Regions from separate parts of the Lentzea sp. genome, predicted to be linked through region 2. Evidence: riboswitches for the same ligand, from Rfam matches in the RefSeq annotation. Region 2 holds a riboswitch; each other region holds the start of a gene.
What was found. A riboswitch is a leader RNA that binds a small molecule or an ion and turns the genes downstream of it on or off. The one in region 2 is predicted to bind glycine.
Positions count from the first base shown of each region.

Region 1: another riboswitch for glycine. It lies ahead of gcvH (glycine cleavage system protein GcvH); the one in region 2 lies ahead of gcvT (glycine cleavage system aminomethyltransferase GcvT).
Region 3: another riboswitch for glycine. It lies ahead of gcvP (aminomethyl-transferring glycine dehydrogenase); the one in region 2 lies ahead of gcvT (glycine cleavage system aminomethyltransferase GcvT).

Region 1 is NZ_DASVFL010000331.1:4,233-14,321, forward strand. Features, by position in the region: gene VF330_RS35025 (SGNH/GDSL hydrolase family protein) at 1-700, shown strand, start outside; gene VF330_RS35030 (SSI family serine proteinase inhibitor) at 788-1,171, shown strand; gene VF330_RS35035 (ABC1 kinase family protein) at 1,277-3,154, shown strand; gene VF330_RS35040 (hypothetical protein) at 3,176-3,580, opposite strand; gene VF330_RS35045 (VTT domain-containing protein) at 3,652-4,302, shown strand; gene VF330_RS35050 (helix-turn-helix domain-containing protein) at 4,385-4,738, shown strand; gene VF330_RS35055 (L-serine ammonia-lyase) at 4,752-6,116, opposite strand; gene gcvH (glycine cleavage system protein GcvH) at 6,160-6,543, opposite strand; glycine riboswitch at 6,609-6,701, opposite strand; gene ald (alanine dehydrogenase) at 6,927-8,039, shown strand; gene VF330_RS35070 (TetR/AcrR family transcriptional regulator) at 8,095-8,775, opposite strand; gene VF330_RS35075 (MFS transporter) at 8,785-10,089, opposite strand, start outside.
Region 2 is NZ_DASVFL010000106.1:45,441-55,529, reverse strand. Features, by position in the region: gene VF330_RS13470 (acetyl-CoA C-acetyltransferase) at 1-777, opposite strand, end outside; gene VF330_RS13465 (GNAT family N-acetyltransferase) at 834-1,268, opposite strand; gene VF330_RS13460 (acyl-CoA dehydrogenase family protein) at 1,375-2,511, shown strand; gene VF330_RS13455 (CaiB/BaiF CoA-transferase family protein) at 2,508-3,644, shown strand; gene VF330_RS13450 (hypothetical protein) at 3,980-4,159, shown strand; gene VF330_RS13445 (helix-turn-helix transcriptional regulator) at 4,324-4,818, shown strand; gene VF330_RS13440 (hypothetical protein) at 4,990-5,373, shown strand; gene VF330_RS13435 (DUF3817 domain-containing protein) at 5,388-5,690, shown strand; glycine riboswitch at 5,736-5,841, shown strand; glycine riboswitch at 5,843-5,930, shown strand; gene gcvT (glycine cleavage system aminomethyltransferase GcvT) at 6,030-7,124, shown strand; gene glyA (serine hydroxymethyltransferase) at 7,138-8,403, shown strand; gene VF330_RS13420 (hypothetical protein) at 8,774-9,448, opposite strand; gene VF330_RS13415 (cyclopropane-fatty-acyl-phospholipid synthase family protein) at 9,576-10,089, shown strand, end outside.
Region 3 is NZ_DASVFL010000372.1:32,292-42,380, reverse strand. Features, by position in the region: gene gcvH (glycine cleavage system protein GcvH) at 1-335, shown strand, start outside; gene garA (glycogen accumulation regulator GarA) at 449-907, shown strand; gene VF330_RS39400 (MerR family transcriptional regulator) at 911-1,498, shown strand; gene VF330_RS39395 (bifunctional nuclease family protein) at 1,622-2,095, shown strand; gene VF330_RS39390 (MerR family transcriptional regulator) at 2,429-2,995, shown strand; gene VF330_RS39385 (Clp protease N-terminal domain-containing protein) at 3,109-4,059, shown strand; glycine riboswitch at 4,116-4,211, shown strand; gene gcvP (aminomethyl-transferring glycine dehydrogenase) at 4,365-7,256, shown strand; gene VF330_RS39375 (hypothetical protein) at 7,303-7,485, opposite strand; gene VF330_RS39370 (class I SAM-dependent methyltransferase) at 7,498-8,109, opposite strand; gene VF330_RS39365 (maleylpyruvate isomerase family mycothiol-dependent enzyme) at 8,135-8,794, opposite strand; gene VF330_RS39360 (DUF3224 domain-containing protein) at 8,799-9,176, opposite strand; gene VF330_RS39355 (hypothetical protein) at 9,770-10,089, shown strand, end outside.

The DNA.
Region 1 (10,089 bases), on a different contig from region 2:
GTCCACGCAGAACTACCCGTCGGTGCTCGCGAAGAGCCTCGGGATCGCGAACTTCACGGACATCTCCTGCGGTGGTGCGCAGACAAAGGACATGGCGGGTGTGCAGAGCGGCATCCCCGGCCAGTCCGTGCCGCAGTTCTCCGCGCTGAAGGCCGACACGGACCTCGTGACGATCTCCATCGGCGGCAACGACATCGGCTTCTCCGACATCATCCTGACCTGCGCCGGCAAGAGCGTCGCCGACCCGTTCGGCGCGCCCTGCAAGGCGAACTACGGCGACTCGCTCGCCCAGCGCGTCGCCGCCACCGCGCCGAAGGTCGCCGAGGTCCTCGGCGGCATCAAGCAGCGCTCCCCCAAGGCCAGGATCGTCGTCGTCGGCTACCTGCGGATCCTGCCGCCGTCGGGCGGCTGCTGGCCGGTCGTGCCGATCTCGCGCGGCGACGTGCCGTACCTCGACGGCCTCCAGCAGCAGCTCAACGGAATGCTCGGCACCCAGGCGCAGGCGGCCGGTGCCACGTTCGTGAACCCCTACGACATCAGCCTCGGCCGCGACACGTGCGCGGCGCCGTGGGACAAGTGGGTCGAGGGCATCATCCCGACGAGCCTCGCGTTCCCGGTTCACCCGAACGCGAAGGGCATGGCTGCGGTGGGTAAGCAGGTCGCCGGCGCACTCGCCGGGACGGCGCTCACGGGCGTCTAGTTGCACGGCGTGACGGCGGTTTACACGATCCGGTGTTACCGCTGAGTTGGTTGGAGATCCGGGTCCTCGCCGCGCCAAGGTGGTGGCATGGCAAGGACCCGACTTCTTTTTGCCTGTCTCGCGCTCGCCGCACCGCTCTTCCCCGCGACGGCCCAGGCAGCGTCCATCGTTCCGGAGTACGGCGTGGTGCTGTCGGTGCAGCCGCAGATGGGCGTGCTCAGCACCACCGAGCTGCGCTGCGCGCCCACGGGCGGGCTGCACCGCCACGCCCAGCAGGCGTGCGACCAGCTCATGCCCGTCCAGGGCGACTTCCGCCGGCTGCGCAAGGCCGACGCGATGTGCACGATGGAGCTGAACTCGACCAAGGCCACGCTGCGCGGCCGGTGGGGCACCAAGCGGATCGACTTCCAGCAGACCTACTCGAACCCGTGCGTCCTGCGCGCGGCCACCGGCAAGGTCTTCGACTTCTAGCCGGTCCACTACCGCGTCACCGGTGTTCCAGCACACCGCCGTCGTGCTGGAACACCGGTGGCGTTCCGCCTGAAGTCTCAGGGAAGTGCACCTAGGCTGCGGTCCATGGGGGACTTCCTGGTCTACACGATCGGCTTCCCGGTCACGTTCGTGCTGCTCGTCCTGGGCATGTCGCTGGCGGCGCGGCGGATCCTGGGCCTGCGCGTCGGGCTCGTCCGCACCGGACTGGCGTGCCTGCTGGCGATGTCGATCGCCACGGGCCTCTTCGGCGAGACGACCGCGACGCCGACGACGTCGCTCGCGACCATCCAACTGGGACTGTCGCTGCTCGTCGTGATCGGCCTGCTGGCGTTCGCCGAGATCGTCGTGCCGACCGGCTCGATCCCGCCGCCCACCGAGTGGTGGGGCATGGCGCGGCGCCGGATCGCCCGCACCCGCCGCTACTCGCGCATCACCGCGATCGCCTTCCGCCACGGCCTCGGCCCGTACCTGCGCGGCCGCGAACGGTCCGGCACGGGACTGGCGCGGTCGTTGCGGCTCGCGTTGCAGGACGCGGGCGTCACGTTCGTGAAGCTCGGCCAGGTGCTGTCCACCCGCGCCGACCTGCTGCCGCAGGACTTCGTCGACGAGCTGAGCCTGCTGCAGGACAAGGTGCCGCCCGCGCAGTGGGACGACGTCCGCGCGTTGCTCGACACCGAGCTCGGGCCGGACGCGTTCCGCGAGATCGATCCCCAGCCGCTGGCCGCGGCCTCGATCGCCCAGGTGCACCGGGCGGTGCTCGCGTCGGGCGCCGAGGTCGTCGTGAAGGTGCAGCGGCCGGACGTGCGGGCGGTGGCCGAGGGCGACCTGGACATCGTGTCGCGGCTGGCGGAGACGTTGCAGCGCACGCGGTGGGGGTCGGCGCTGGGCGTGCGCGACCTGGCGGCCGGGTTCGCGGCGGCGTTGCGCGAGGAGCTCGACTTCCGCGTCGAGGCGCGCAACATCGCGGCCGTGGCGGCGGTGTCGGACTCCTCGGTCGGGCTGCCGCACGTCCACCAGTCGACGTCCCGCGTCCTCGTCATGGACCGGCTCCACGGCGTGCCCGTGCGCGGCGCCGCCGAGGACGAGGGCCTCGCGCGGACGTTGCTGCGGTTCGTGCTCCGGCAGGTGATGCTCGACGGCGTCTTCCACGCCGACCCGCACCCCGGCAACGTGCTGCTGCTGTCCGACGGGCGGCTCGGCCTGCTCGACTTCGGCTCGGTCGGCCGGATCGACTCCGGCCTGCGCGCGGCGTTGCAACGGCTGCTGCTCGCCCTCGACCGGAGCGACCCCGCCGGGCTGACCGACTCGTTGCTGGAGCTGACCTCGCGCCCGGAGGAGATCGACGAGCAACGGCTGGAGCGCGCGCTCGGCCAGTTCATGGCACGGCACCTGGGCGCGGGCATGCGGCCCGACGTCGAGATGTTCGGTGACCTGTTCGCGCTGGTGTCGCGGTTCGGGCTGAGCGTCCCGCCGGAGATCGCCGCGGTGTTCCGGACGCTGGCGACGCTGGAGGGCACCCTGGGCGTGCTGTCGCCGGGCTTCAACATCGTCGTGGAGTCGCGGGCGTTCGCGGCCGAGCAGATCTCCGAGCGGCTCACGCCCGAGTCCGTCCAGCGGACGATGACCGAGGAGCTCCAGGCCGTCCTGCCGATGCTGCGCAGGCTGCCGCGGCGGATCGACCGGATCACCGGCGCGGTCGAGCAGGGCCGGCTGAGCATGTCGGTGCGGCTGTTCGCGGACGAGCGGGACAGGTCGTACGTCACCGGACTCCTGCACCAGGTGATGCTGACGGTGCTGGGCGCGACCGCGGGCGTGATGGCGGTGCTGCTGCTCGGGTCGGCCGGCGGGCCACAGGTCGCCGCCGACGTGGGCCTCTACCAGGTCTTCGGTTACAACCTGCTGATCATCAGCGTCCTGCTGGGCCTGCGCGTCGTCGTCGCCGTGTTCCGGCCCCGTGCGTGAGACGCCTAGAACTGCGCCTGCTCAAAACTGCCGGCGGTAGACCGACACGTCGTCGCGCCAGACGCCGAAGTGGTCGGGTGCGGACTGGACGATCGTCATCTCGTTGAGGTTGCCGAGGATCCGCCACGCCCGCGCAACCGCTTGCGCGCCCGCGTAGGCGATCGTGCAGAACATCCGCGGCTCCACGACGGTCCGCACGCGGTCGACCGCGCCGACGCTCATCGGCGTGTCCTGCCAGAGGTCGAGCGTGTACCCGGTGCGGATCGGGTCGCCGGAGCCGAGCACGCCCTCGATGCTCACGACCAGGCGGTCCCCGTCGAGGCGGAGGTCGTAGTGACCGCTGCGGGGAGGGGTGCCGCCGGTGTACGCGGAACGCGCCGGATCGAGCACCCAGTGGCCGAGGAACGGCACGAGGTCGTCACCCATGTGTGTCTCCTTCGCGGAACCTGCGCCACTGGCGGATTGTCCGGCGCATCGACGTGTACGACCATCACCCGATGAGTTATGAGACGGGCGTTCGGTGGAAGTGGATACCGGCCGTCGTGCTCGGCTTCGTGCTGCTGAGCTGGATCGTGTTCGAGGCGTTCGACCTCATCGACTTCGCCGGAGTCGTGGCGTGGGTGCGAGGCATCGACCCCCTGTGGGCGGCGGCGGCGATCTTCGCCCTGCTCGTCGTGGACGTGCTGCTGCCCGTGCCGTCGACCCCGCTGATCGTGCTGGCGGGAACGGCACTCGGCCTGCCCTTCGGGCTGGCACTCGCGATCGTCGGGTCCCTGGGTTCCTCTGCCGCAGGGTACGCCCTGGGGAGGTTCGCGGGCCCCGTCCTCGTCCGCAGGGTGGTGACCATCGAGGAGCTGACCGAGATGCGGCGGTGGGGCCGCCAGTTCGGGCCGTGGTTCTTCGGGGTGGCCCGCGGGATCCCGATGATGGCGGAGACGGTGTCGGTGTCCGCGGGGGTGTCGCGGGTGTCGTTCCGCAAGTTCATGTTCTTCACGCTGATCGGCACCATCCCGATCTGCGCCGCCTACGTGTTCGCCGGGTCGCAGGCCGACACCGTCGAACAGATCGTGATGATCAGCGCCGTCGGGTTCCTGCTCACCGTGGGGCTGTTCTACCTGCTGCGACGACTGGTGAAGACGGCCCCGTGAAGTCCGCCGCGTGAGGGTTCCCCGACGCGGAGAACCCTCACACTTACTATCAGTTAGCGCTGTGACCAGCTATGATGCCGGGATGGACTTCAACGTGTTCGCGAAGGCGTGCCCGTCACGTCCCTTGCTGGAGCACGTCACCGGCAGGTGGGGCGGCCTGACGGTGGGCGCGCTCCTGGACGGCTCGCTGCGCTTCAACGAGCTGCGCCGCCGCGTCGACGGGATCAGCGAGAAGATGCTGTCGCAGACCCTGCAGGCCCTCGAACGCGACGGTCTGGTGCACCGGGAGGCCCAGCCCACCAACCCGCCGCGCGTCGACTACAGCCTCACGCCGCTCGGGCGCGAGACGGCGGAGAGGCTGCTGTCGTTGATCCAGTTGTTGCAGGCGCGGATGCCCGAGGTGCTGGAAGCGCAGAAGGCCTACGACGCCCGCTGAGCCCCGGTGCGGCTCAGCACTCGATGACGTTCACGGCGAGCCCGCCGCGGGCCGTCTCCTTGTACTTCACCGACATGTCCTTGCCGGTGTCGCGCATGGTCTTGATGACCTTGTCGAGCGACACGAAGTGCGAGCCGTCGCCGCGCAACGCCATCCGCACCGCCGTGATGGCCTTGATCGACGCGACGGCGTTGCGTTCGATGCACGGGATCTGCACCAGGCCGCCGATCGGGTCGCAGGTCAGGCCCAGGTTGTGCTCCATGGCGATCTCGGCCGCGTTCTCGACCTGCTCCGGGGTGCCGCCCAGGACCTCGGCGAGGCCGCCGGCCGCCATCGAGCAGGCGGAGCCGACCTCGCCCTGGCACCCGACCTCGGCGCCGGAGATCGACGCGTTCTCCTTGAACAGCACGCCGATCGCGCCCGCGGTCAGCAGGAACCGGACCACGCCGTCGTCGTTGGCCCCCGGCACGAACCTCGTGTAGTAGTGCAGGACCGCCGGGACGATGCCGGCCGCGCCGTTGGTCGGCGCGGTGACGACCCGGCCGCCCGCCGCGTTCTCCTCGTTGACCGCCAGCGCGAAGAGCGTGACCCAGTCCATGACGCGCAGCGGGTCGGTGACGAAGTGCTCGCCCTCCAGCCGTTTGCGCATCTCGGCGGCACGGCGGCGGACCTTCAGGCCGCCGGGCAGCACGCCGTGCTCGGTGCAGCCGCGTTCCACGCACTCCTGCATGACGTGCCAGATGTGCAGCAGCCCCGACCGCACCTCGGCCTCGGTCCGCCACGACAGCTCGTTGGCCATCATGATCTCGCTGATCGACAGGCCCGTCTCGCGGCAGCGCGCGAGCAGCTCGTCGCCGGTCAGGAACGGGTGCGGCAACGGCGTGGTGTCCGGCTTGATCCGGTCGGTGCCCGAGGCGTTCTCGTCGACGACGAACCCGCCGCCGATCGAGTAGTAGACGGCGTGCTCGACGGACACCCCGCCGCTGAACGCCTCGAAGCTCATCCCGTTGGGGTGCAGCGGAAGCGACTTGCGGCGGTGCATGACCAGGTCCCGGTCGTGCCGGAACGAGATCTCGTGCGAGCCGCCGAGCCGCAACCGTCCACTCGCGACGATCTCCTCGACGCGGCCGGCTGCGGCCGCCGGGTCGACCTCCTCGGGGAGGTTGCCCTCCAGGCCGAGGAACACGGCCTTGGGGCTGCCGTGCCCGTGGCCGGTCGCGCCGAGCGAGCCGAACAGCTCGACGTGCACGCCGTCCACTTCGGACAGGCGCTCGCCGAGCTTGTCGACGAACATCGCCGCCGCGCGCATCGGGCCGACGGTGTGGGAGCTGGACGGCCCGATGCCGACGGAGAACAGGTCGAAAACGCTGATCGCCACTGATCAGTCCTTCGTGGTGGTGGAGCGGTCAGTCCGGGACATGTCAGTCGGACTTGATGAGCTCGGCGTACTTGGCCGCCGTGAGCAGGTTCTCCGCCGACTCGACGCGGACCTTGAACAGCCAGCCCTCGCCGTACGGGTCGTTGTTGACGATCGCCGGGTCGTCGACGACGGCGCCGTTGACCTCGATCACCTCACCGGTGACGGGCGAGAACAGGTCGCTGACGGACTTGGTGGACTCGAGCTCACCGCACACGGCGTTCGTGACGACCTTCGCGCCGACCTCGGGCAGCTGGACGAAGACGATGTCGCCGAGGGCGTCCGCCGCGTACTCGGTGATTCCGCAGGTCAGCGGGTCCTGGGTGCCCGGCGTCCAGTCGACCCACTCGTGCTCGGTGGTGTAGAGCAGGTTCTCGGGGAACTGCACGGCGACTCCTCTGGCTGATGACGGGTCAAGGACACACTTGCGCCCCCTCCGCCGTGCAGAGTTGCCTACTCCGAGTGGTCTTGCTGCCTGAGAGTGTGCGGGAGCTTGCCCCTTCGGCGCCCCGACTCCGTCGTCGAGGTCTCTCCCACTCGGGTTCTGGCGCTGACGCGCCGCGGCCGGTCTTCAGTTCTCGGGGGCGAACGCTATGTGCGGCCCCCGCCGGGTGTCAACGCGAACGGGTCGAGTCACACGCGAGCGCAAACCGAGTCGCTCTGTCCTAGATGAACAACCACACAGGTGGCTGATAGTGCGATCAGCACAGTGACATGACCTTCCCACTGCCCCACATTGTGAGATGTCGGCCACCGAACGGAGGAGTCATCGTGCGGATCGCAGTTCCTCGCGAGATCAAGAACCACGAGTACCGCGTCGCTCTCACCCCTGCCGGTGCACACGAGCTGACCAGCCGCGGCCACGACGTGTTCGTCGAGCAGGGCGCCGGCCTGGGCTCCGCGATCACGGACGAGGAGTACCTCGCCGCGGGCGCCAAGGTCCTCGCGACCGCCGACGACGTGTGGGCGGAGGGCGACCTGGTCCTCAAGGTCAAGGAGCCGATCGCCGAGGAGTACCCGCGCCTGCGTGCCGGACAGACCCTCTTCACCTACCTCCACCTCGCCGCCGACAAGCCGCTGACCGAGGCGCTGCTCGCGTCCGGCACCACGGCCGTCGCCTACGAGACCGTGCAGCTGCCGAACCGCGCGCTGCCGCTGCTCGCCCCGATGTCCGAGGTCGCGGGCAGGCTCGCCCCGCAGGTCGGCGCGTTCGCGCTGATGAAGCCCTCCGGCGGCCGCGGCGTGCTGCCCGGCGGCGTCCCCGGTGTCGCCCCGGCCCGCGTGGTCGTCATCGGCGGCGGCGTGGCGGGCGTCAACGCCGCCACCATCGCCGCCGGCATGGGCGCGGACGTGGAGATCCTCGACACCAACGTCGACCGCCTGCGCCAGATCGACGCGCAGTTCCAGGGCCGCCTGCGCACGCTCGCGTCCAACGCGTTCTCCGTCGAGCAGGCCGTCCGCGAGGCCGACCTGGTCATCGGCGCCGTGCTGGTGCCGGGCGCCGCGGCCCCGAAGCTCGTCTCGAACACGCTGGTCGCCCAGATGAAGCCGGGCTCGGTGCTCGTCGACATCGCGATCGACCAGGGCGGCTGCTTCGAGGACTCCCGCGCCACCACGCACGCCGAGCCGACCTACGAGGTCCACAACTCGGTGTTCTACTGCGTCGCGAACATGCCGGGCGCCGTCCCGCGCACCTCGACCTACGCGCTGACCAACGTGACGCTGCCCTACGCCGTCGCGCTGGCCGACAAGGGCTGGGAGAAGGCGCTGAAGGACGACCGTTCGCTCGCCCTGGGCCTCAACGTCCACGCGGGCAAGCTGACGAACGGCCCGGTGGCCGAGGCGACCGGCCTCGCGCACACGCCGCTGGAGTCCGTCATCTGAAGACCATCTGAATGAATGAGGCCCCCGCACGCGTGAATCGCTGCGGGGGTTTCGCCTATCTCAGGGCTTTGACGCGCGCCTTGATGCCGTCGATCACGCAGTCCAGCCCGAACTCGAACTGGCCCTCCAGCGACCAGATCTCCTGCTCGTCGAGCATCCTGACGTAGTTGGGGTGCTTCTCCCGGTACATGTCGGCGATCTTGCGCAGGTCGGGCGGCGGCGAGTCCATGCCGCCGCGACCGATGAAGTTGACCTCGGCGACCACGTAGCCGGTGGTGAAGCTCGACACCGTCGAGATCGACTGCGCCGCCGCGGCCAGCGACAGACCGGCCCTCAGCATGGGCCCGAACATCGCGTCGGACATCGCCACCGCCTTGGGGCCGATGCTGTTGAACTCCCCGATGTTCTTGACCCACCAGGGGTGGCGGTGCGCGATCTGACGCATCGCGTGCATCATCCCGCGCACCGCGGTCTCCCAGTCGTCATCGGGGCTGGGCAGCGGGAACTCGCCGTACACCTCGTCGAGGCACAGCTCGATCAACGCGTCCTTCGTCGGGACGTGCCAGTAGAGCGACATCGGTGCCGCGCCCAGTTCCGCGGCGAGCTTGCGCATGGACAGCTTCTGCAGACCGTGTTCGTCCAGCATCTCCATCGCCTTGCGGACGACGACCTCCCGGCTCAGGCCGAGGGGCCCGCCGCCGCTGGGCCTGGGCTTGCTGAACCACACGCTCTCCACGTCACGATCCTAGGCACGCCTGAGCAGAACGCTGGCCACCACACCTCCCAGGAACACCGCGACGGCACCGATCACCAGGCTGACGCTCATGCCGTTCGAGAACGCCTCGCGCACGACGGTGACGTCAGCGCCGCTGTGCAGGGCCTCGCTCAGGGACCGGCCGGGAACGCCGTCCGGCAGCGAGGCCGCGAACCGCGCCGACAGCAGCGCGCCCAGCACGGCGATGCCGAACGACGACCCGAGCTCCGTCAGCGTGCCCGACAGCCCGGACGCGATGCCGGCGCGTTCCGGCGGGATCGACCCCATCAGGGCGTTGACCGCGACCGGTTGGGACACACCGACTCCGACGCCGATGAGGACCAGTCCGGCCAGCGTCGGCGGGTAGGTCGTGCCGACCGACAGCAGCGCCACGCCGCCCGCGACGACCGTCATGCCGAGCAGCATCGCCCGGCCGGCGCCCAGCCGGATCACCAGCTGTCCCAGCGTGTTGCTGGTGACGAGCAGCGCGATCGCCATCGGCGCCACCCGGACACCGGCCTCCAGCGGGCTGTAGCCGAGCACGCCCTGGAGGTGTTGCGTCAGCAGGAAGAGCGAGCCCGCCATGCCGAACGCCGCCAGCACACCGGACGCCACCGCGCCGGTGAAGCGGCGGTCGGCGAAGAACCCGAGGTCGAGCATCGGGTCGGTGGTGTGCCGTTCCCACAACGCGAATCCCGTCATGGCCACCAGCCCGACGGCCACGGGCACGCCGAACTCCGGCGAGCCGAACCCGTGCTCCGGCACCGAGATCACCGCGTACACCAGCGCGACCATGCCGATGATCGACAGGATCGAGCCGATCACGTCCGGCTTGCGGACGGTCGGGTCCCTGGACTCCGGCACCAGGAACGCGACGGCCGCGATCGCGAGCACCGCCACCGGCACGTTGACCAGGAACACCGAGCCCCACCAGAAGTGCTTGATCAGCGCGCCGCCGATCACCGGTCCCGCCGCGAACCCGAGGCTCGTGACGGCGGCCCAGACACCGATCGCCTTGGGACGTTCCTTGTCGTCGAACAACTGCATGAGCACGGCCAGCGTGCCCGGCATCAGCACGGCGGCGCCGATGCCCATGAAGCCGCGGGCCGCGATCAACGCCTCGGACGACCCCGCGTAGGCCGCCACCGCACTGCCGGCGCCGAACAGCAGCAACCCGGCCAGCAGCGCCTTCTTGCGGCCGAACCGGTCGCTCAGTGAACCGGTCGTGAGCAGCAGGCCCGCCAGCGCGAGCGAGTAGGCGTTGATCATCCACTGGATGTCCGCGGTGCCGGCCTG
Region 2 (10,089 bases):
GTCGACGATCTGCGACGAGTTGCCCGGCGTGTGGACGTGGGTGATGCGCTCGACGGTGGGGTATCGGTCGATCGCCACCGTGTCGTAGCCGAGGTCGCCGTGGAACTGGAAGCTGGGCTTCAGCTTGCCGAGCGACTCGACGGTGGAGTCGGGACGGATCGTCTCGTCCTCCTTGAGCACCACCGTGCCGTTCTGGTCGACGACCGGCACGACGGACCGCTCGAACCAGCCGTTCTTCTGCGCCTCGAACGCGCGGGCGTGCGACCGGGCGGCCCACGCGTCGACGTCGGTGCGGGAGTGGCCCTCGAGCGTCGCGATCAGGTCGGCCGACACGCCCTGCGGCACGAACGACAGGTCGAAGTTCGTCGAAGGGTCGATCGCCCACGCGCCGCCGTCGGAGCCCATCGGCACGCGCGACATCGACTCGACGCCACCGGCCACCACGAGGTCCTCGAACCCGGACGCGACCTTCGCCGCGGCGAGGTTCACCGACTCCAGGCCGGACGCGCAGAACCGGTTGAGCTGCACGCCCGCGGGGCGCTGGTCCCACCCGGCGGCGAGCACGGCCGTGCGGGCGATGTCGCCGCCCTGCTCGCCGAGCGGTGACACGACGCCGAACACGACGTCGTCCACCGCGGAGGTGTCGAGGGAGTTGCGTTCGGACAGCGCGCGCAGCACCCCGGCGGCCAGCTCGACGGGCCGCACGCTGTGCAGCGACCCGCGCTTGCCCTTGCCGCGCGGCGTGCGCACCGCGTCGAAGATCAAGGCTTCGCTCATGCCACCCACGCTAAGCCCGGCCTCCCGGCCTGGCCATGACCGTGGAGGGTGACCGATTAGCTCAGCCGGCACTCCATGTACTCGGGGTCTTCCGCCTGCACGAACCCGAGCCGCTTGTAAAGCCGGCGCGCGGGCAGGTTGTCCACCCAGACCCGCAGCGTGACGATCTTCCAGCCCTCCCCGGCCGCCCACTCCAGCACGGCCCTGACCAGCGCTTCCCCGATGCCGCGACCGCGGTGCGAGTCGCGCACCCACATCGAGTAGAGGTAGAGGCCCTCGGGTTTGGCGGTGGCCGCGACCAGCGCCACGGGCTCCCGGTCGAGCGCGACGACCTTCAGGCCCTCGGCGGCCCGGTCACGCCACTCGGCCTCGCCGTACTCCCGCTCGACCGCCAGCGTCGACCCGAACTCCTCGGGGTCGCTGGACAGCGCCTCCAGGCGGATGTCGCGCCACAGCCGCCACTCGTCCGGCTCGACCTGATGGATCTCCATACCGGTGAGTCTGGCCGACGGGGTGGCGATTTCGCTCAGTTTTTCGGGCGACGGCGACGCGCGCCGGTCATGGCGTGGATCACCGGCCGGTGGTTTCGTGGACCGCATGGCAGAGCGTCGATCGCGGTGGATGGACAGCGACCTGGACCAGTTGCGCCAGCTCGCGCGCACGTTCTTCGAGAAGGAGGTCACGCCGAACGTCGAACGCTTCGCCGAGCAGAAGCAGGTCGACCGGGAGCTGTGGACCAAGGCGGGCGAGCTCGGGCTGCTGTGCCTGAGCATCCCCGAGGAGTACGGCGGCGGTGGCGGCACGTTCGCGCACGAGGCCGTGCTGCTGGAGGAACAGGCGCGCGCCGGCGACAGCTCGTGGGGCAACAGCGTCCACAGCGGCATCGTCGCCCACTACGTCAACTCCTACGGCACCGAGGAGCAGAAGCGGCGCTGGCTGCCCAAGCTCGCGTCCGGCGAGTACGTCGGCGCCATCGCGATGACCGAACCCGGCGCGGGCTCCGACCTCCAGGGAATCCGCACGAAGGCGGTCCGCGAGGGAGACGAGTACGTCATCAACGGCTCGAAGACCTTCATCACCAACGGCGTGCACGCGGACCTCGTCATCGTGGTCGCCAAGACCGACCCGTCCCAGGGCGCCATGGGCATCTCGCTGCTCGTGGTGGAGAAGGACATCCGGCGCGGCCGCGTGCTCGACAAGGTCGGCATGAAGGGCCAGGACACCGCCGAGCTGTTCTTCGACGACGTGCGCGTGCCGGCGGCGAACCTCCTCGGCGAGCAGGAGGGCCAGGGGTTCGTCCAGCTCATGCAGCAGCTGCCGCAGGAACGCCTGATCATCGGTGTCTGCTCGATCGCGGGCATCGAGGCCGCCGTCGACCTGACGCTGAGGTACGTCAAGGAGCGCCAGGCGTTCGGCAAGGAGCTCATCAAGTTCCAGAACACCCGCTTCAAGATCGCCGAGTGCGCCACCGAGGCGGCCGTGACCAGGGCCTTCATCGACGAGTGCGTCGAGAAGCACCTGCGTGGCGAGCTGGACGTGCCGACCGCGGCGATGGCGAAGTGGTGGGCCACCGACCGGCTGACCAGGGTCGTCGACGAGTGCGTGCAGCTGTTCGGCGGCTACGGCTACATGACCGAGTACCCGATCGCGCGTGCCTGGTCCGACGCCCGCGTGCAGCGGATCTACGGGGGCACGAACGAGATCATGAAGGAAATCATCGCGAGGTCCCTGTGACTTCTTCCGGGAGCGGTCCTCTCGCAGGTCTGAAGGTCGTCGAGCTCGCGGGCCTCGCGCCCGCGCCGTTCGCCTGCATGGTGCTCGCCGACCTCGGCGCCGACGTGGTCCAGGTGCACAAGCCGGGGAGCCGCTCGACGGTCTCCGGCGACTTCCTGGGCCGCAACCGGCGCTCGATCGCGGTCGACACCCGCAGGCCCGAGGGCTCGGAGCTGGTCCTGCGGCTGGTCGAACGCTCGGACGTGCTGGTGGAGGGCTTCCGGCCGGGTGTCACCGAACGGCTGGGCATCGGCCCGGCGCAGTGCCTGGCCCGCAATCCGCGCCTCGTCTACGGGCGCATGACCGGGTGGGGCCAGGACGGGCCGCTGGCCGACCGGGCCGGGCACGACATCAACTACATCGCCGTCGCGGGCGCGCTGGAGCCGCTCGGACGGGCCGGCGGACCGCCGTCGTTCCCGATCAACCTGCTCGGCGACTTCGGCGGGGGAGGGCTGCTGCTGGCCCTCGGCGTGCTCGCGGCGCTGTATGAACGGGAACGCTCCGGACGTGGTCAGGTCGTGGACGCGGCCATGGTCGACGGCGCCGCGCTGCTGACGACGTTCCTGCACGGGATGAAGTCCGCGGGCATGTGGTCCGGCGGGCGCGGCGAGAACATGCTCGACGGCGGCGTGCCGTTCTACGACGTCTACGAGGCCGCGGACGGCCGGTTCGTGGCCGTGGGCGCGCTGGAGGAGAAGTTCTACGCCGACCTCGTGCGCGTGCTGGGCCTGGAGGACGCGCCCTCGCGCAACGACCCGGCGCAATGGCCCGAGCTGCGGGAACGCATCGCGGCGGCGGTGAAGACCAAGACGCGGGACGAGTGGGCGGACCTCGCGCGGGACACGGACGCCTGCCTGGCGCCGGTGCTGGCCCCGGACGAGGCGGCGCGGCACCCGCACAACGCGGCGCGCGACACGTTCGTGGACGTCTCCGGCGCGGTGCACCCGGCGCCGGCCCCCCGGTTCGACCGCACGCCCACCGCGGTTCCGACCCCTCCGGTCGAGACCGGGGCGAACACCGGGGAAGTGCTCGCGGACATGGGTGTGGCGGAGGACGAAATTATGGAACTGCGTCGGTCCGGAGTAATTGGATGAATGGTCGGTGGCGCATTTATTGCGCCACGACGGCGTGACTGAGCGTGATGCCGGAGGTTCGGCATCCGGGTGAGGCCCGGTGCACCAGTCTTCGTCCAAGCTGTGGGATGCGAGGGAGTCCGTGTTCACCTCGTGCCCAGGACATCGGCGCTGCGCAGAGACCTCTTTAGCCGCCATTCGGGTGACATCGGGCGCAGTGCAGGCGTGTGCCGCTGGTGGAACCTCGCCCCGGTTGGGCGTGGTCGTTGTTCATCGCACGGGTGAATGAGGGAGCATATCGGGTGACACGGCGGTCCGCCGCCTCAGCTGTGAGCGACATGGACGGAGAGGTACCTGTGAACCTCAAGAAGGTGCTAGTGCTGGCGGGCGTCGCGCTGGTGCTGTTCCTCCTGATCACCCAGCCCGAGCAGTCCGCCTCGGCGGTCCAGCAGGTCCTCGGCTGGCTGCGGCAGGGCGCGGAGTCGATCATCACGTTCATCAGGAGCCTGTTCGGCGCGGCGACCCCGATCCGCTAGTGACGCACGGTCACGTACGACCGTTCGCGTTGAGCCGGACGGGTGGAATGCGGCCAATCACGCACTGGTAACGGGTGTTCTGAGGATTCAGGGTCTGGTGATTGTCAGACCTACCGAATACCTTCCGCTGCAATGGCCGATCCCCGACCGACGAGGAGGCATGGATGGTCGAGGACTCCGGGGTCCACGAGCTCTTGAAGCAGTGGGCGGCTGAACGGTCTGATGACGCAGAGATGCAGGAGGTGAACCGGATCAAGAACGCGTGGCTCGCTGAGGCTCCCCCCTCGGCGCCAGGCATCCCCGTGCAGCGGGGTGCCGCACGGAGCGGGTCGCGTGGCTTGGTCAAGGTCGACTCGGCGGATCCGGCCTACGTGGCCGCGATGCGCAAGCGGGCGCCGGAGGCACCCGAGGCGTTGCTCGCCGCCGCAGCGAGCTACTGGCAGCTCGTCGGTGACGTCAGCGAGGCCGAGCAGTGGTGGGACGCGGGCATCAGCCCGTTGGACCAGCGCGCGCTCGACTACCGCGCTGCCGGCCTGACTCCTGCCGACCTCGGGAGGCGCCTGGGACCGATGACGGTTCTCCAGCACCTTCGTCGTGGCTCCGCCGCGGCCTGGTGCGTCGCACGTCTGCAGAGGCAGCGCCGGGACGGCGTGGCGTAGGAAGGAACGGGGGCTCCACGATCGGGGCCCCATGTTCGCGGAACGCGCTCACCGAGATCGTTCCGCGTGTTTTTGAGGGGGCCAAGCCCCCACGCCCCAGCCGGGGGCGAGCCCCCGGACCCCCACAGGGTGGCCTCCATCAGGAGGCCTCACCCAAGTAGTGTGGAGGTCGTGCGCGGCCTCCTTACTCCCCAACGCTTGTTGATCGCGTTCGCCTGTCTGGCGGCGCTGGTCCTGTGTTGCGGGCTCGCGTACTGGCAGTGGCAGCGCTTCGAGTCCGCCAGCGGCACGTTCCAGAACCTCGGGTACGTGCTCCAGTGGCCGCTCTTCGGCCTCTTCCCCCTCTTCATGGTGTGGCGGTTCCGCCGCCTGGCGCGCCAGAACCGTGACGGGGCTCTCTCCGCACCGGAGCCGGTTGCACCCGCTCCCCGGCCGGTGACTACCGTTGACGCCGTCAAACCCGCGCCTGTCGAGCACTTCGACGACGACGAAGACGCGGAGCTCGCGGCCTACAACCGCATGCTCGCGGACCTCAACGCGCGGGACGGTCGTTGAGCGAAGGCGGGCAGATGAAGGGTGCGTTGACCCGGTTCCGGGTCATGGCTTACGTGGTCGGTGTCTTCCTGCTGCTCCTGGTCGTGGCGATGGTGCTCAAGTACGCCGCGGACATGGGCGGGGCGATGAAGGTCGTGGGCCCGATCCACGGCTTCCTCTACGCCATCTACCTGGTGCTTTCCGTCGACCTCGCGCTGAAGCTGCGCTGGTCCATCAAGGGCACCGCACTCGTGCTGCTCGCCGGGACGATCCCGTTCCTGTCGTTCTGGGCGGAGCGCAAAGTGGTCGAGAAGACCGCGCAGGGCGTGCCGTTGTGACGTTTGGCCTGCTAGCGTCTGGGGCTGACAACTGAACACGGCCGTCGATGTCGCGCGGGAGAGTCCCCCTGTCCCCGATCTGCCGGACAGCGGGCACCGAAGGAGCAACTCCTCCCCGGAATCTCTCAGGTACCCCTACCGCACGACGAAGGCAACTCTGGAAAGCAGGCCCATCGGCCTCGCCCACGGTGCAAGTCGCGTTCCGCGCGGCGAAGCTCTCAGGCTCATGACAGAGGGGGAGGCTCTCTCAGACGAGGAGTCTCCGATGGACCGTGTCATTCTTCTGCTGCCTCAGCCGGCCACGTCCGGCTCTTCGGCGCACCCTGGAGGAGCGTTCTGATGTCCCGCCTCACGCCTCTGAACGCCGAGCACGAGCAGCTCGGCGCGATGTTCACCGACTTCGCGGGCTGGCGGATGCCGCTGCGCTACTCGAGCGAGCTCGCGGAGCACCACGCGGTGCGCACGTCCGCGGGCCTGTTCGACCTCACGCACATGGGTGAGATCGTCCTGACCGGACCGCAGGCCGGCGAGGCGCTCGACTTCGCGCTGGTCGGCCACATCTCCGCGCTCGCCGTCGGCAAGGCGCGCTACACGATGATCACGCAGGCCGACGGCGGCGTGGTCGACGACCTCATCGTCTACCGCCTGGGCGACGAGGAGTTCATGGTCGTCGCGAACGCCTCCAACGCCGCGGTGGTCGCGGACGCCCTGGTCGAGCGCGCGGCCGGGTTCGACACCGTCGTGACGGACTCCTCGACGGACTACGCGCTGATCGCGATCCAGGGCCCGAAGTCCGTCGAGATCCTGTCGGGCCTGACCGACACCGACCTGTCGACGGTCAAGTACTACGCCTCGTACCCGTCGACCGTCGCGGGCGTCCCCGCCCTGCTGGCCCGCACCGGCTACACCGGTGAAGAGGGCTTCGAGCTCTTCGTGGCGCCCGCCGACGCGTCCGCCGTGTGGGCGGCGCTGCTGTCCGCGGGCGAGGCGCACGAGCTCAAGCCGTGCGGGCTCGGCTGCCGCGACACGTTGCGCCTCGAGGCCGGGATGCCGTTGTACGGCAACGAGCTGACGACGTCGCTGACGCCCTACCACGCCGGCCTGGGCCGGGTCGTGAAGCTCGACAAGCCGGGCGACTTCGTGGGCCGCGACGCGTTGGCGAAGGTCTCGGAGTCCGGTGTGGACTCGGTCCTGGTCGGCCTGAAGACCCCCGAGCGCCGCGCGCCGCGCCACGGCTACGCGGTGCTCAACGGTGACGAGGTCGTGGGCGAGGTGACGTCGGGCGCGTTGTCCCCGACCCTCGGCTACTCCGTCGCCATGGCCTACGTGTCCCGCGCGAGCTCCGAGCCGGGCACCCCTCTGCTGGTGGACGTCCGCGGCAAGAAGCAGCCGGTCGAGGTCGTCGCACTTCCGTTCTACAAGCGCGCCAAGTAGGGAGATCTTCCAGATGTCCGAGCAGTTCAACGCCTCCCTCGCGGAGTACGACCCCGAGGTCGCCGAGGCCGTTGCCGCCGAGCTGGCGCGCCAGCAGGGCACCCTCGAGATGATCGCCTCCGAGAACTTCACGCCCGTCTCGGTCCTGCAGGCCCAGGGTTCGGTGCTGACCAACAAGTACGCCGAGGGCTACCCCGGCCGCCGCTACTACGGCGGCTGCGAGCACGTGGACGTCGTCGAACGCCTGGCCATCGAGCGCATCAAGGCGCTCTTCGGCGCCGGCTTCGCCAACGTCCAGCCGCACTCGGGCGCGCAGGCCAACGCGGCCGCGATGTTCGCCCTGCTGCAGCCCGGCGACACGATCCTCGGGCTCGACCTGGCGCACGGCGGCCACCTGACCCACGGCATGCGGATCAACTTCTCCGGCAAGCTGTACAACGTCGTGCCGTACCACGTCGCCGACTCCGACGGCCTGGTCGACATGGCCGAGGTCGAGCGCCTGGCCACCGAGCACCGCCCGAAGCTGATCGTCGCCGGCTGGTCGGCCTACCCGCGCCAGCTGGACTTCGCCGAGTTCCGCCGCATCGCGGACTCGGTCGACGCCTACCTGATGGTGGACATGGCGCACTTCGCCGGCCTCGTCGCCGCCGGACTGCACCCGTCGCCCGTGCCGCACGCGCACGTCACCACGACCACGACGCACAAGACCCTCGGCGGGCCTCGTGGCGGCGTGATCCTGTCCAACGACGCGGACATCGCCAAGAAGATCAACTCGGCGGTGTTCCCCGGGCAGCAGGGCGGGCCGCTGGAGCACGTGATCGCGGCCAAGGCCGTGGCGTTCAAGCACGCGGCCTCGCCCGAGTTCGCTGATCGGCAGCGGCGGACGTTGGAGGGGGCCCGGATCCTGGCCGACCGGTTGTCTCAGGGTGACGTTGCTGCTGCCGGGGTCAAGGTTCTGACTGGCGGCACGGATGTGCACCTGGTGCTGGTCGACCTGGTCTCGTCCGAGTTGGACGGGAAGCAGGCTGAGGACGTGCTGCACCAGATCGGGATCACGGTGAACCGGAATGCGGTTCCCAATGACCCTCGGCCGCCCATGGTGACGTCCGGGTTGCGGATCGGTACGCCGGCGTTGGCCACTCGCGGGTTCGGTGAGGTGGACTTCGTCGAGGTTGCTGATGTGATCGCTGAGGCGTTGAAGCCCGGGGCTGCTGTGGAGGAGTTGCGGGCTCGGGTTGAGGTGCTGGCGGCCAAGCACCCGTTGTACTCGACGCTCTGATCGTGGGGGCTCCGCCCCCACACCCCCGGCACTCCCAAAGGAGCCCGTCCAGCGCCGCTTGTGGGTTGATGGCACGCCTATTGCGTTGGGCGGCTTGCTGTTGCGTTGTTTGTTGCGCCTCGCTTTGCTCGGGACTGCTCGGCTGCGCCATCGCTTGGGCTCGCCTTCGGCATCGCGGACGGCTCGCCTTCGGCTTCGCGTGGCTCGCCTTGGCATTGCTACTTGTGCAGAAAGGGCGCCACCGTCTGGTGGCGCCCTTTCTGGTCCCTGGAGCGAAACGACGGGAACCCCGGCCCCTTCCCCAGGGCCGGGGTTGCACGTGTCAGGGTGTTGCGTGTCTCAGATGGACCGTCCTAACGGGATCTGGGGGCTACGCCGCCGGTGCCGTCACGCCGGGCGGGAGGCACTCGACGTTGCGCTTGCCGTTGGGCTGGATCACGTACCAGGTGCCGCCGACGCCCTGGCCCTTCCAGGTGCCCGGGCCCGGGTCGAGGGAGTAGGCGTACAGGGGCCAGCCGTCGACCGCCACCTGCTTCTTGCCGTCCGCGCGGGTGATCAGCGAGACCAGCTTCGAGTCGACGCCCTCGAGCTGCGGGACGGTGTCCGACAGCAGCGGCGGCCACGTGACCGCGCACTTGTCGTTGCAGTTCGACTTGCCTTCCGGCTTCGGGGTGTCCTTGTCGAAGCGGTACATCGTGCGGCCGTCGCCGTCCTGGATGACCTGGCCCATCTTGTCGACCGTCTTGCCGACCAGCCTCAACGAGCTGACCGGGGCCGCGGCCGGGGGCTGTGCTGCGGGTTGCGCTGCGGGGGTTTCCGGTGCCTGCTGCTGAACAGGGGTCTCGGGCGCCTGAGCGGGCTCCTGGAGTACCGGGGGCTGACCCACGTCGCCGTAGTCACCGAGGACGCCCAGGTCGGTTTCGGTCTGTGCCACCGGCTTGGAGTTCGTGCCACTTCCCGTGGCGCTCCAGACACCCAGACCCAGCACAACTGCCAGTCCCGCGGCGAGCCCGATGGCAATGCGGTTACGTCGGATCACACTCATGTCCTCCTTGTCCATCCGTTCGCTCTATCCAGGCCATACGGGCGGGGTTGCGTCTCGGTTCAGAAACGAACCGAACCTCTTGCTGTCCCGAACGTCCGGGGGAGTCAGGTCATGCGGGAGGTGCAGGGTGGTCGTCGCTGGTCAGCTGGCAGGAGTGGCCGAACGGGTGCTGGGTTCGCCCCTGCCGATCGGGATTCGGGCGTGGGACGGAAGTGTGGCCGGGCCGCAGGACGGGACCGTGCTCGTCATCCGGTCGAGGGACGCGCTCCGGCGGCTCGTGTGGAGTCCGAACGAGCTGGGGCTCGCGCGCGCGTACGTGAGCGGTGAGCTCGACGTGGAAGGAGACCTCGCCGAGGGGTTGTCGCAGATCTGGGGGCTCGTGCGCCGCGGGGTGACCCGGCGGCCGAAGATCTCGGAGGTCGCGCGGCTCGCGTTGCGGTTGAAGGTGCTGGGGCCGAACCCGGACGCGCCCAAGGAAGAGGCGCGGCTGAGCGGGGCGCTGCACACCAAGAGTCGTGACCGTGATGCCATCTCGCACCACTACGACCTGAGCAACGACTTCTACCAGCTCGTTCTCGACCCGAGCATGGCGTACTCGTGCGCCTACTTCACGTCGGACGACGAGTCGCTGGAGCAGGCGC
Region 3 (10,089 bases), on a different contig from region 2:
GCACAGGCGAGAACACCGTGCGCGTCGGCATCACCGACTACGCCCAGGAACAGCTCGGTGACGTCGTCTTCGTCCAACTGCCCGAGGTGGGCCACACCGTCTCCGCGGGCGACACGTTCGGGGAGGTCGAGTCCACCAAGAGCGTTTCCGACCTCTACTCCCCGCTCGACGGCGAGGTCGTCGCCATCAACGACGCGTTGGTGCAGGCACCGGACTCGGTGAACACCGACCCCTACGGCGAGGGCTGGATGGTCGAGCTCCGCGTGAGCGACTCCGACGCGCTGGAGGGCCTGCTGGACGCCGACGGGTACAAGGCGTTGGTGGAGAAGGAGTGACGTCGATCTTTCGCCGGATCTTCGGCCGGAAGGGGAGCCGCGCTGAGGGTGGCGACTCGGACGCGATAAGTTTTACCGGAAGTGACGGATCCAGCAGCAGGAGGAGAGCTCAGGTGAGCACGAACGACGGCCCAGGCGTTCCGCCGGAGCAGTCCCCGGAGCGGACCTCCGTCTTCCGGGCGGACTTCCTCCAGGAGATGGAGGGCGGCGCCGAGGCACCCGCCCAGGAGCCGGCCGTTGCCGGTGTTGACGCCCTTCCCGCCGGTTCCGCGCTGCTCGTGGTGAAGCGCGGCCCGAACGCCGGATCCCGGTTCCTGCTGGACCGCGACACGACGAGCGCAGGGCGCCACCCCGACAGCGACATCTTCCTGGACGACGTGACGGTCTCGCGCCGGCACGCCGAGTTCCGCCGGGAGAGCGGCGAGTTCGTCGTCATCGACGTCGGCAGCCTCAACGGCACCTACGTCAACCGCGAGCCGGTCGACCAGGCCGTCCTCGCGAACGGCGACGAGGTCCAGATCGGCAAGTTCCGCCTCGTCTTCCTGACGGGTCCTGGCTCCGCGGGAGCCTGACGCGTGACGGCCGGGCGGCCACAGCGCGGGGTGCTGAGCATCGGGGCGGTGCTCGAACGGCTTCGCCCCGAGTTCCCCGACGTGACCATCTCCAAGATCCGCTTCCTGGAAGCGGAGGGGCTGGTCCGCCCGGCACGCACCGCCTCCGGCTACCGCCAGTTCAGCCCGGCGGACGTCGAGAGGCTGCGGTTCGTGCTGTCCGCGCAGCGCGACAGGTACCTGCCGCTCAAGGTCATCCGCGACCAGCTCGACTCCGCCCCGGTGGACTCGGGCTCCGTGTCGCGCGCGGACCTGCTGGCGAGGACCGGGATGAGCGCCGACCAGCTGACGCAGCTGGAACGCGACGGTCTGCTGCGCCCCGGCCCCGGTGGCCGGTTCACCACCGACGACATCACCGCGCTCCGCACGATCCGGACGATGACCGGGCTCGGCGTCGAGCGCGAGCACCTGCGCGCGGTCCGCGCTGCAGCGGACCACGAGGTCGTCGCGCTGAAGTCGTTCTCGGATCCCGAGACGGTCCGGGAATTGGCTGACCTCTTCACCTCGTTGCACGCGTTGTTGGTGAGAGCGGGTCTGCGTCAATCGTCTTGATCACGTTCAACCCGCAACGATTGAGCACACGGCCCGCTTGGCGGGTAGCGTCGAACGCATACGCCGGGGGATGCTCGGAGTGAGCCGGGTACTCCCCAACGAGTCAGAGGGAGGCGAGACCCGATGAGTGAGATGCGCGTCGTGGGCGTCCGGGTGGAGCTGCCCCAGAACCAGCCGATCCTCCTGCTCCGGGAAACCGAGGGTGAGCGGTACCTGCCGATCTGGATCGGCAGCGTCGAGGCCACGGCCATCGCACTCGAGCAGCAGGGCGTCCGGCCGGCCAGGCCGCTGACGCACGACCTCCTCAAGGACGTCATCGGAGCGCTGGGCCGCAACCTCGAGCAGGTGCGGATCACCGATCTCCAGGAGGGCACGTTCTTCGCCGAGCTCGTGTTCGACGGCGACGTGCGGGTGTCCGCACGGCCCTCGGACTCCGTGGCGCTGGCGCTGCGCGTGGGAGTGCCGATCCACGCCGAGGAGTCGGTGCTCGCCGAGGCGGGCCTGATCATCCCGGACGAGCAGGAGGACGAGGTGGAGAAGTTCCGCGAGTTCCTCGACTCGGTTTCGCCCGAGGACTTCAGGGGAGCGGACACGTAGGAGCACGGCCGGGCGCAGGCATCCGGGTTGTGGTGCCTGTCGCTCTTCGTCTCGCTCGACGCCGTCGTCCTCCGTCGGCGTGTCGCCCCATCGGGCTACTTTCCGCACAATCGGACGGCTAAACGATCACTAAACGTCACCTGAACGTCCTACTTCGGGTGACGCCGTGACTCTCTACTTGAGGTTGAGGGTCGATCCTCCCCGCGCGTCGCGTTGACCTGCCCTCGGAGCGGTCCTACCGTCGAACTCGAGTGGACGTCGCCGGTTCGCGAGAGCTGACGCGGCGGCTTGACGGCCATCGAGTTTCGTGGCCGTTCTCGAGGGGAGGCAGGCGTGGTCGAGGAAGCGCCCTTGAGGGCCGGATCCGGGCAGCAGGGCGAGCTGTTCCCGGACTCCTCGCTGCCGGACGAGCTAGTCGGGTACCGGGGTCCCGCCGCGTGTCAGGTCGCGGGCATCACCTACCGGCAGCTCGACTACTGGGCCAGGACCGGGCTCGTCGCCCCGACGGTGCGGATGGCGCACGGCTCGGGCAGCCAGCGGCTGTACTCGTTCAAGGACATCCTGGTCCTGAAAGTCGTGAAGCGGCTGCTGGACACCGGGGTCTCGCTGCAGAACATCAGGGTCGCCGTCGACCACCTGCGCCGCCGCGGCGTCCAGGACCTGGCGAAGATCACGCTCTTCTCCGACGGCACGACCGTCTACGAGTGCACGTCGCCGGAAGAGGTCGTCGACCTGCTGCAGGGCGGCCAGGGCGTGTTCGGCATCGCGGTGAGCGGTGCGATGCGCGAGATCAGCGGGACCATCCACGAGTTCCCGGCCGAGCGCGCGGACGGCGTCGAGATCGCGCCGCTGACCGAGGACGAGCTGACCCGCCGCCGTCGCGAACGCGCGACGGGCTGACCTTCCCCGGACCGGTTGCCCGCTGACCGGCCCGATCTCCGTGGCCGACCGGCCGTCCCGGGTGGCCGGTCGGCAGAGGCGCACCACCCCCGCCGCTGCCTAGCGTTGCCGGCATGACCCCCACTCCTTCCCCGCAGGTCGTGAAAGTGCTGGCCGCGGCCGTGCAGCGGGCGTTCCGGCTGGAGTTCGGCTTCGTCGGCACCGAGAACCTGCTGATCGCGCTCACCGACACGATCGGTCCCGGCCGCAAGCTGGACGTCCGGTCGCTGCGGGCGCAGGCGATGGCACGGGGGACCGGGCACTGGGCCGGTGGCGACGGCGGTCCCGCCGAGTCGGGACCGGATGTCACGGCGTTGCTGCGCGCCGCCCACCACCACGCACGCGTCGAGACCGAGTTGCCCGCCAGCAGCGCGCTGGACGCCTGTCTCCGCGCGGCGCTCGGCCGGGCCGGCGACGGCGTGCTGACCACGACCCACCTGTCGCTCGCGTTGCTGGCGCTGGACTTCGGCCGCGTCGCGGACCTGCTGGTCGTGCGGCGCGTCGACGTCGAGGCGGTGGCCGCGGCCGTGCGGAAGGCGGCGGAGCCGGAGGAGGCGCCCGCGGTGTGGCTGCTGCGCAAGGCGGGCGCGCTGGAGGGCGAGTCCGGCGGCGGGTACGTGCGCTGGCTGACGAAGCTCGTCGTGCGCGGCCAGGGACTGGGCGGGCCGGTGCTCACCGCGGTGCGCACCGAGGCCGAACGGCTCGCCGTCGCCGGGAAGCGGCCCGTCTCGTCCCGCGACCTGGTGGCCGCCGTGCTGACGCTCGACCACCAGCTGACCGCCGCGGGCCGCAGGCTCCGGCCGGAACTGGAGTCGGGTGGCGCGCGGGCCCTGCGCGAGGCGGGCGTGGACGAGAAGGCACTGCCCGCCGGCGGGTCCGTGGACCGCGCGGTGGAGCGGGCGAAGCTCGTCGCGGCACGGCGCGGGGACGACGTCGTGGGCACCCGGCACCTGCTCGTGGCGCTGCGCGACGACCCGGAGGACCCGGTCGCGGAGGCCCTGAGCGGTCTCGGCGCTGAGACGTAGGTCGCGTCCGTGGGGACTGGCGGGGCTGCCTGCGGGTATCCTTCACGGGTAGTCGCTGAACTCAGGCGGGAGAGTCCGGGTCTCGAACCCGGCGCCGAAGGAGCAAGTCCCTCCCCGGGAACCTCTCAGGCACCCAGGACCGCCCGAGCGAGACGCCTCTGGAAAGTGGACCCCCGCACCGGGGTCCCGCCGACGGTGAAAGCCCGTTCTCGCGACGGGTGAACCTCTCAGGCGCCCTTGAAGGGTACGGACAGAGCGGGGAGGGCACCAGGACACGTGTGCCCTCAGGCCCCCGGAGGCGTTTGATGACGCAGGACCGCATCCCGCTCGCCGCTCTCGAGCACGGCACCCCGTTCGCCGACCGCCACGTCGGTCCGCGCCCCGCCGAGCTCGCGCGCATCCTCGACGTCATCGGTGTCGGGTCGCTGGAGGAGCTGGCGCAGCACGCGGTTCCCCCGTCGATCCACGAGCGCGACCTCGTGCTGGACCTGCCCGCCCCGGCCACCGAGACCGAGGCGCTGGCGGAGCTGCGCGCCCTCGCGGCGCAGAACCGGCCGATGACGCAGATGATCGGTCTGGGCTACTACGACACCGTGACGCCGGGCGTGATCCTGCGCAACGTCCTCGAGTCGCCCGCCTGGTACACCGCCTACACGCCGTACCAGCCGGAGATCTCGCAGGGCCGCCTCGAGGCGCTGCTGAACTTCCAGACGATGGTCGGCGACCTGACGGGCCTACCGGTCGCGAACGCGTCCATGCTGGACGAGTCGACCGCCGCCGCCGAGGCCATGACGCTGGTGCGCCGCGCCGGCAAGTCCAAGTCGGACAAGTTCGTCATCGACGCCGACACGCTGCCGCAGACGCTCGCCGTCATCGAGACGCGCGCCGAGCCGCTCGGCATCGAGATCGTCGTCGCCGACCTGTCGCAGGGCATCGAGGGCCTGGGCCTCGGCGGTGACTTCTTCGGCGTGCTGCTGTCCTACCCCGGCGCGTCCGGTGTGGTGCGCGACCAGAAGGCGCTCATCGAGGAGATCCACGCCGCCGGTGCGCAGGCCGTGGTCGTCGCCGACCTGCTGGCGCTGACGCTGCTGCGCGCGCCGGGCGAGATCGGCGCGGACGTCGTCGTCGGCACCACGCAGCGCTTCGGCGTCCCGATCGGCTTCGGCGGCCCGCACGCCGGCTACATGGCCGTCCGGTCCGGTCTGGAGCGCCAGCTGCCCGGCCGTCTCGTCGGCGTCTCCGTCGACTCGGACGGCTCGCTGGCCTACCGCCTCGCGCTCCAGACGCGCGAGCAGCACATCCGCCGCGAGAAGGCCACGTCGAACATCTGCACCGCGCAGGTGCTGCTGGCCGTGATCGCGTCCATGTACGCCGTCTACCACGGCCCCGAGGGTCTGCGCGCCATCGCGACCCGCGTGCACCGCATGGCCACCGTGCTCGCCACGGGTCTGTGCGAGGCGAACCTGGACGTCGTGCACGGCGAGTTCTTCGACACCGTCGAGGTCCGCGTTCCCGGCGAGGCCGCCGCGGTCGTCGAGAAGGCCCGCGCGGCCGGCATCAACCTCCGCAAGGTCGACGACGACGTCGTGGCGATCGCCTGCGACGAGAAGACCACCCGCGCGCACCTCGTCGCCGTCTGGGAGGCCTTCGGCGTCACCGGTGCCGACGTGGACGCGATCGACGCGGACACCGCCGACGGCATCCCGGCCGACCTGCGCCGCACCTCCGATTACCTGACCCACCCGGTCTTCCACGCGCACCGCTCCGAGACGGCGCTGCTGCGCTACCTGCGCGCGCTGTCCGACAAGGACGTCGCGCTCGACCGCAGCATGATCCCGCTCGGCTCCTGCACGATGAAGCTGAACGCCACCGCGGAGATGGAGCCCGTGACGTGGCCGGAGTTCTCCGGCCTGCACCCGTTCGCGCCCGTCGAGGACGCCGCCGGTCTGCTGAGGATCGTGTCGGACCTGGAGGCCTGGCTCGCCGAGGTCACCGGCTACGACGCCGTGTCGCTGCAGCCCAACGCCGGCTCGCAGGGTGAGTTCGCCGGTCTGCTGGCGATCCGCGCCTACCACCGCGCCAACGGCAACGCCGACCGCGACGTCTGCCTGATCCCGTCGTCCGCCCACGGCACCAACGCCGCGTCCGCCGTCATGGCCGGCATGCGCGTCGTCGTCGTGAAGTGCGACGACAAGGGCAACATCGACATGGGCCACCTGCGCACCACGGTCGCGGAGCACGCCGACGACCTGGCCGCGATCATGATCACCTACCCGTCGACCCACGGCGTGTACGAGGACACCGTCCGCGAGGTCTGCGGCCTGGTCCACGACGCGGGCGGCCAGGTGTACGTCGACGGCGCGAACCTCAACGCGCTGATCGGCCTGGCCCGCTACGGCAAGTTCGGCGCGGACGTCTCGCACCTGAACCTGCACAAGACGTTCTGCATCCCGCACGGCGGCGGTGGTCCCGGCGTCGGCCCGATCGGCGTGAAGTCCCACCTCGCCCCGTTCCTGCCCAACCACCCGCTGCAGCCGACGGCGGGACCGGCCACCGGCGTCGGCCCGATCTCGGGCGCCCCGTGGGGGTCCGCGTCGATCCTGCCGATCTCGTGGGCGTACGTGCGCATGATGGGCGGCGACGGCCTGCGCCGCGCGACCCTCACCGCCGTGGCCGCCGCGAACTACGTGGCCCGCCGCCTGGACGAGCACTACCCGGTCCTCTACACCGGCGAGGGCGGCTTCGTCGCCCACGAGTGCATCCTCGACCTGCGCCCGCTCACCAAGGCCACCGGCGTGACGGTGGACGACGTGGCGAAGCGCCTCGCGGACTACGGCCTGCACGCCCCGACGATGTCGTTCCCGGTCGCCGGCACGCTGATGGTCGAGCCGACCGAGTCCGAGGACCTAGCCGAGATCGACAGGTTCATCGACGCCATGATCGCCATCCGGCGCGAGATCGACCGCGTCGGCGCCGGCGAGTGGCCGGTGGAGGACAACCCGCTGCGCAACGCCCCGCACACCGCGGCCAGCGTGACCGTGGGCGAGTGGAACCACCCGTACACCCGCGAGGAGGCCGTGTACCCGGCCGGTACCGGTGCTCCGAAGATCTGGCCGCCGGTCCGCCGCATCGACGGCGCGAAGGGCGACCGCAACCTGGTCTGCTCCTGCCCGCCGCTCGAGGCGTACAGCAGCTGATCCGGCACGGGGGAGAAGGGGCGCACTCGGGGGTGCGCCCCTTCTCTCATCTCGCGACGGGGCAGGCCTCGTCACCGCAGTTCTCGTCGGCGCCGATGCCCGGCTTGGTCACGTCGTGCTCGAACGCGAGGTGGAAGCAGTCGGGGTGCATCCGCTCGAACAGCTCGAAGTCCTCGGTCTCCAGCTCGACCGTCTCACCGCACCGCTGACAGACCTGTTCCTCTGACACCGGCAGATGGTCTCACCCGCGCCGCGCGAACAGGACCGCGCCGTCGCCGTCCTCGCCGAGCAGCCACCGCGCCTCGACGACGAACCCGGCCTCGCGCAGCCACCGCGCCACGCGCTCCGGCGGTCGCAGGTGGACGTGCACCTTCATCGGATGTCCGCCATAGCCCTGGGTCTTGAGGTTCGTGCGGTCGCCGACGTGGAAGCCGAGCTGCAGCACCCCGCCGGGCCGCAACGCGTCCCGGAAGTGCCCGAACACGGCGGGTACCTCGTCGTCCGGCACGTGGATCAGCGACCACCACGACAGGATCCCGCCCACGGAGTCGTGCAACGGCTCGGTCATCGACCCCACCTCGAACCGCAGTCCCGGGTGGGTCGCGCGGGCCAGCGCGACCATCGCGGGGGAGAGGTCGATCCCGAACGCGTCGACCCCGAGCCCGTGCAGGCGGGCCGTGACGTCGCCGGGACCGCAGCCGACGTCCGCGACCGGTCCGCTGACCTCCTCGGCGAACAACCGCAGCGCCGCCCGCAGGTGCGGCAGGCCGTCCAGCAGGGTCCGCGTCCGGTCGGCGTAGCTGACCGCCACCGTGTCGTAGGAGTTCCGCGTGTCTGTCAGCCAGTCGGTCACGCCGGGGGAACCTACTGCACGGAGATCATTCGTCGAAGGGCTCCGGCCGGTGCCGCCCGAACAGGGCCAGCGAGGAGAGCCACACGTCCGGGTCGCCGTCCCAGTCGAGCGCCCTGATCTGGTCCACCGACCGCCGCCCGCCGATCGCCCGCAGCAGCTCGAACGACGACGTCCGCACCGCCCCCGCGGGCTCGCCGTGCCCGAGCACCCGTTCGCCGTGCTCCAGCACGACCCGCAGCGCCAGCACGCCGTTGTCCCGCATCCGCTGGTCGAGCTGCTGCAACGGCCTGGTCAGCGCCGCCCGCACCGCGGCGCCGTCGCGCCCGCCGGGAACGCCCAGCGCCGCGCGCAGGTCGTGCTCGTGCGCGATCACCTCCGACACCAGGACCGGCCCCATCGGCGTGTCGAACAACGGCTCGGCGAGCACGCGGTTCGCGTCCCACTCGGCGAAGGCGTCGCCGAGGGAGTTGTCGCGGCGGTCGCGCACCTGCCGTTCGCCCCACTCGCCGGACTCGACACCGTCGAACCGGCGGTCCACGAAGTCGCGCAGACCGCCGGCGAGGTGCGCCACCACGTCCTTGACCGACCAGCCGGGCGTCGCCGCCACGGGCGTCTGCGGGTCGGCGCCGGCGACCAGCGCGGTGATCCGCTGCCGGGCCGCGTCGTAGACGGGGGCGTTGGTCATGGGCTCAGACCTCGTACTCCAGGGTGTAGGTGCCGCTGCCATCCTCCGCCCAGCCGACCGTCACCGCACCTTTCGCGCCGAGGTAGCGGCCGGTGCCGTCGACGACCTCGATCGTGCCCTCCACGGCGGCCCGGTAGGCGCCGACGTGCCGCAGCACCAGCGTGCCCTCGTCGGTGACGACCTCCTCCAGCGCGGTCGTCCACGCCACGTCGTCGGCGTAGTACATGAGGTACCGGCAGCTGCCGACCCCGGTGACGTCACCCGAGTAGGAGAACTGGACGTGCGCCTCGGTCAGCTTGCGGCCCTCGACCTCCTGGTAGGGGCGGCCGTCCCACGTCTTCTCGTCCCAGCTCTTCACGGCGATGGTTCCTGTTGCCTTCATGGGACCCACTCTGCTGGTAATTCCTGACAGTTCGTGTCAGGTTCACTCCACGAGTTGGTCAGGCTGCCGCGCCCCGTGGGGGGTCCGCCGTCGTGAACGTGAACGCCTGATGGAATGGAATCGAACGGTAGCGACGCTCGAACCTGATCGGGTTGCGATCACCACATAGCCGTGTGCCAGCGGTTTTATCAGAATGATCGAGAGTTCTCTGCGTTATGCGATGGATGGCTTGAGAAGTAATTTTGCGCTCTTTTGGGTGAAAACGTTCAAGCGGCTGTCCGGTGGCGACCGATGCGGTCTGTACCGGTCTCAACGGCAGAGGTGACATGCTGCCCACCGTGGTAACGAGCTGGGCGGCCTGGGCGATCTGTCATCGAGCATGAGGCCTGGTCACTCGATTGGAGCCTCGTGCCGCGGCCGAAACATCCGGATCCTGACCTGGAGAAGTTGCTCCGCAGTCTTGAGAGGCAAGGCTGGCGGGTGGAGAAGTGGAAGAAGTACTACAAGGCTTGGTGCGGACTACCTCACGCGGCATGCTTCAAGACGGTGAAGTTAACCCCATCCAACTCGAATTACACGCGGAACCTGCGAGGATGGCTGAAGAGATCCGGATGCTGGAGGGAGGACGCTTGATGGCACGCTCGTACTACGTCGAGGTGACGTGTGCATCCTCGGCTGTCGCCATGGACCTGGAAAACCACCTGGACGCCGTGATGGACGCGCTGCAAAGTGAACCAGGCATCGAGGACGCGGACATCGGCGCCAACCTGACGAACGGCACTGTCGAGTTCTGCCTGCACCTCGACGCCGAAGACTCCTCAGATGCTCTGCGCAAAGCGCACGTGCTCGTTCGTTCCGCGCTGCACGCGGCCGGTGGAGCGACGCCGGGCTGGGAGCAGATGATCCAGGCGAT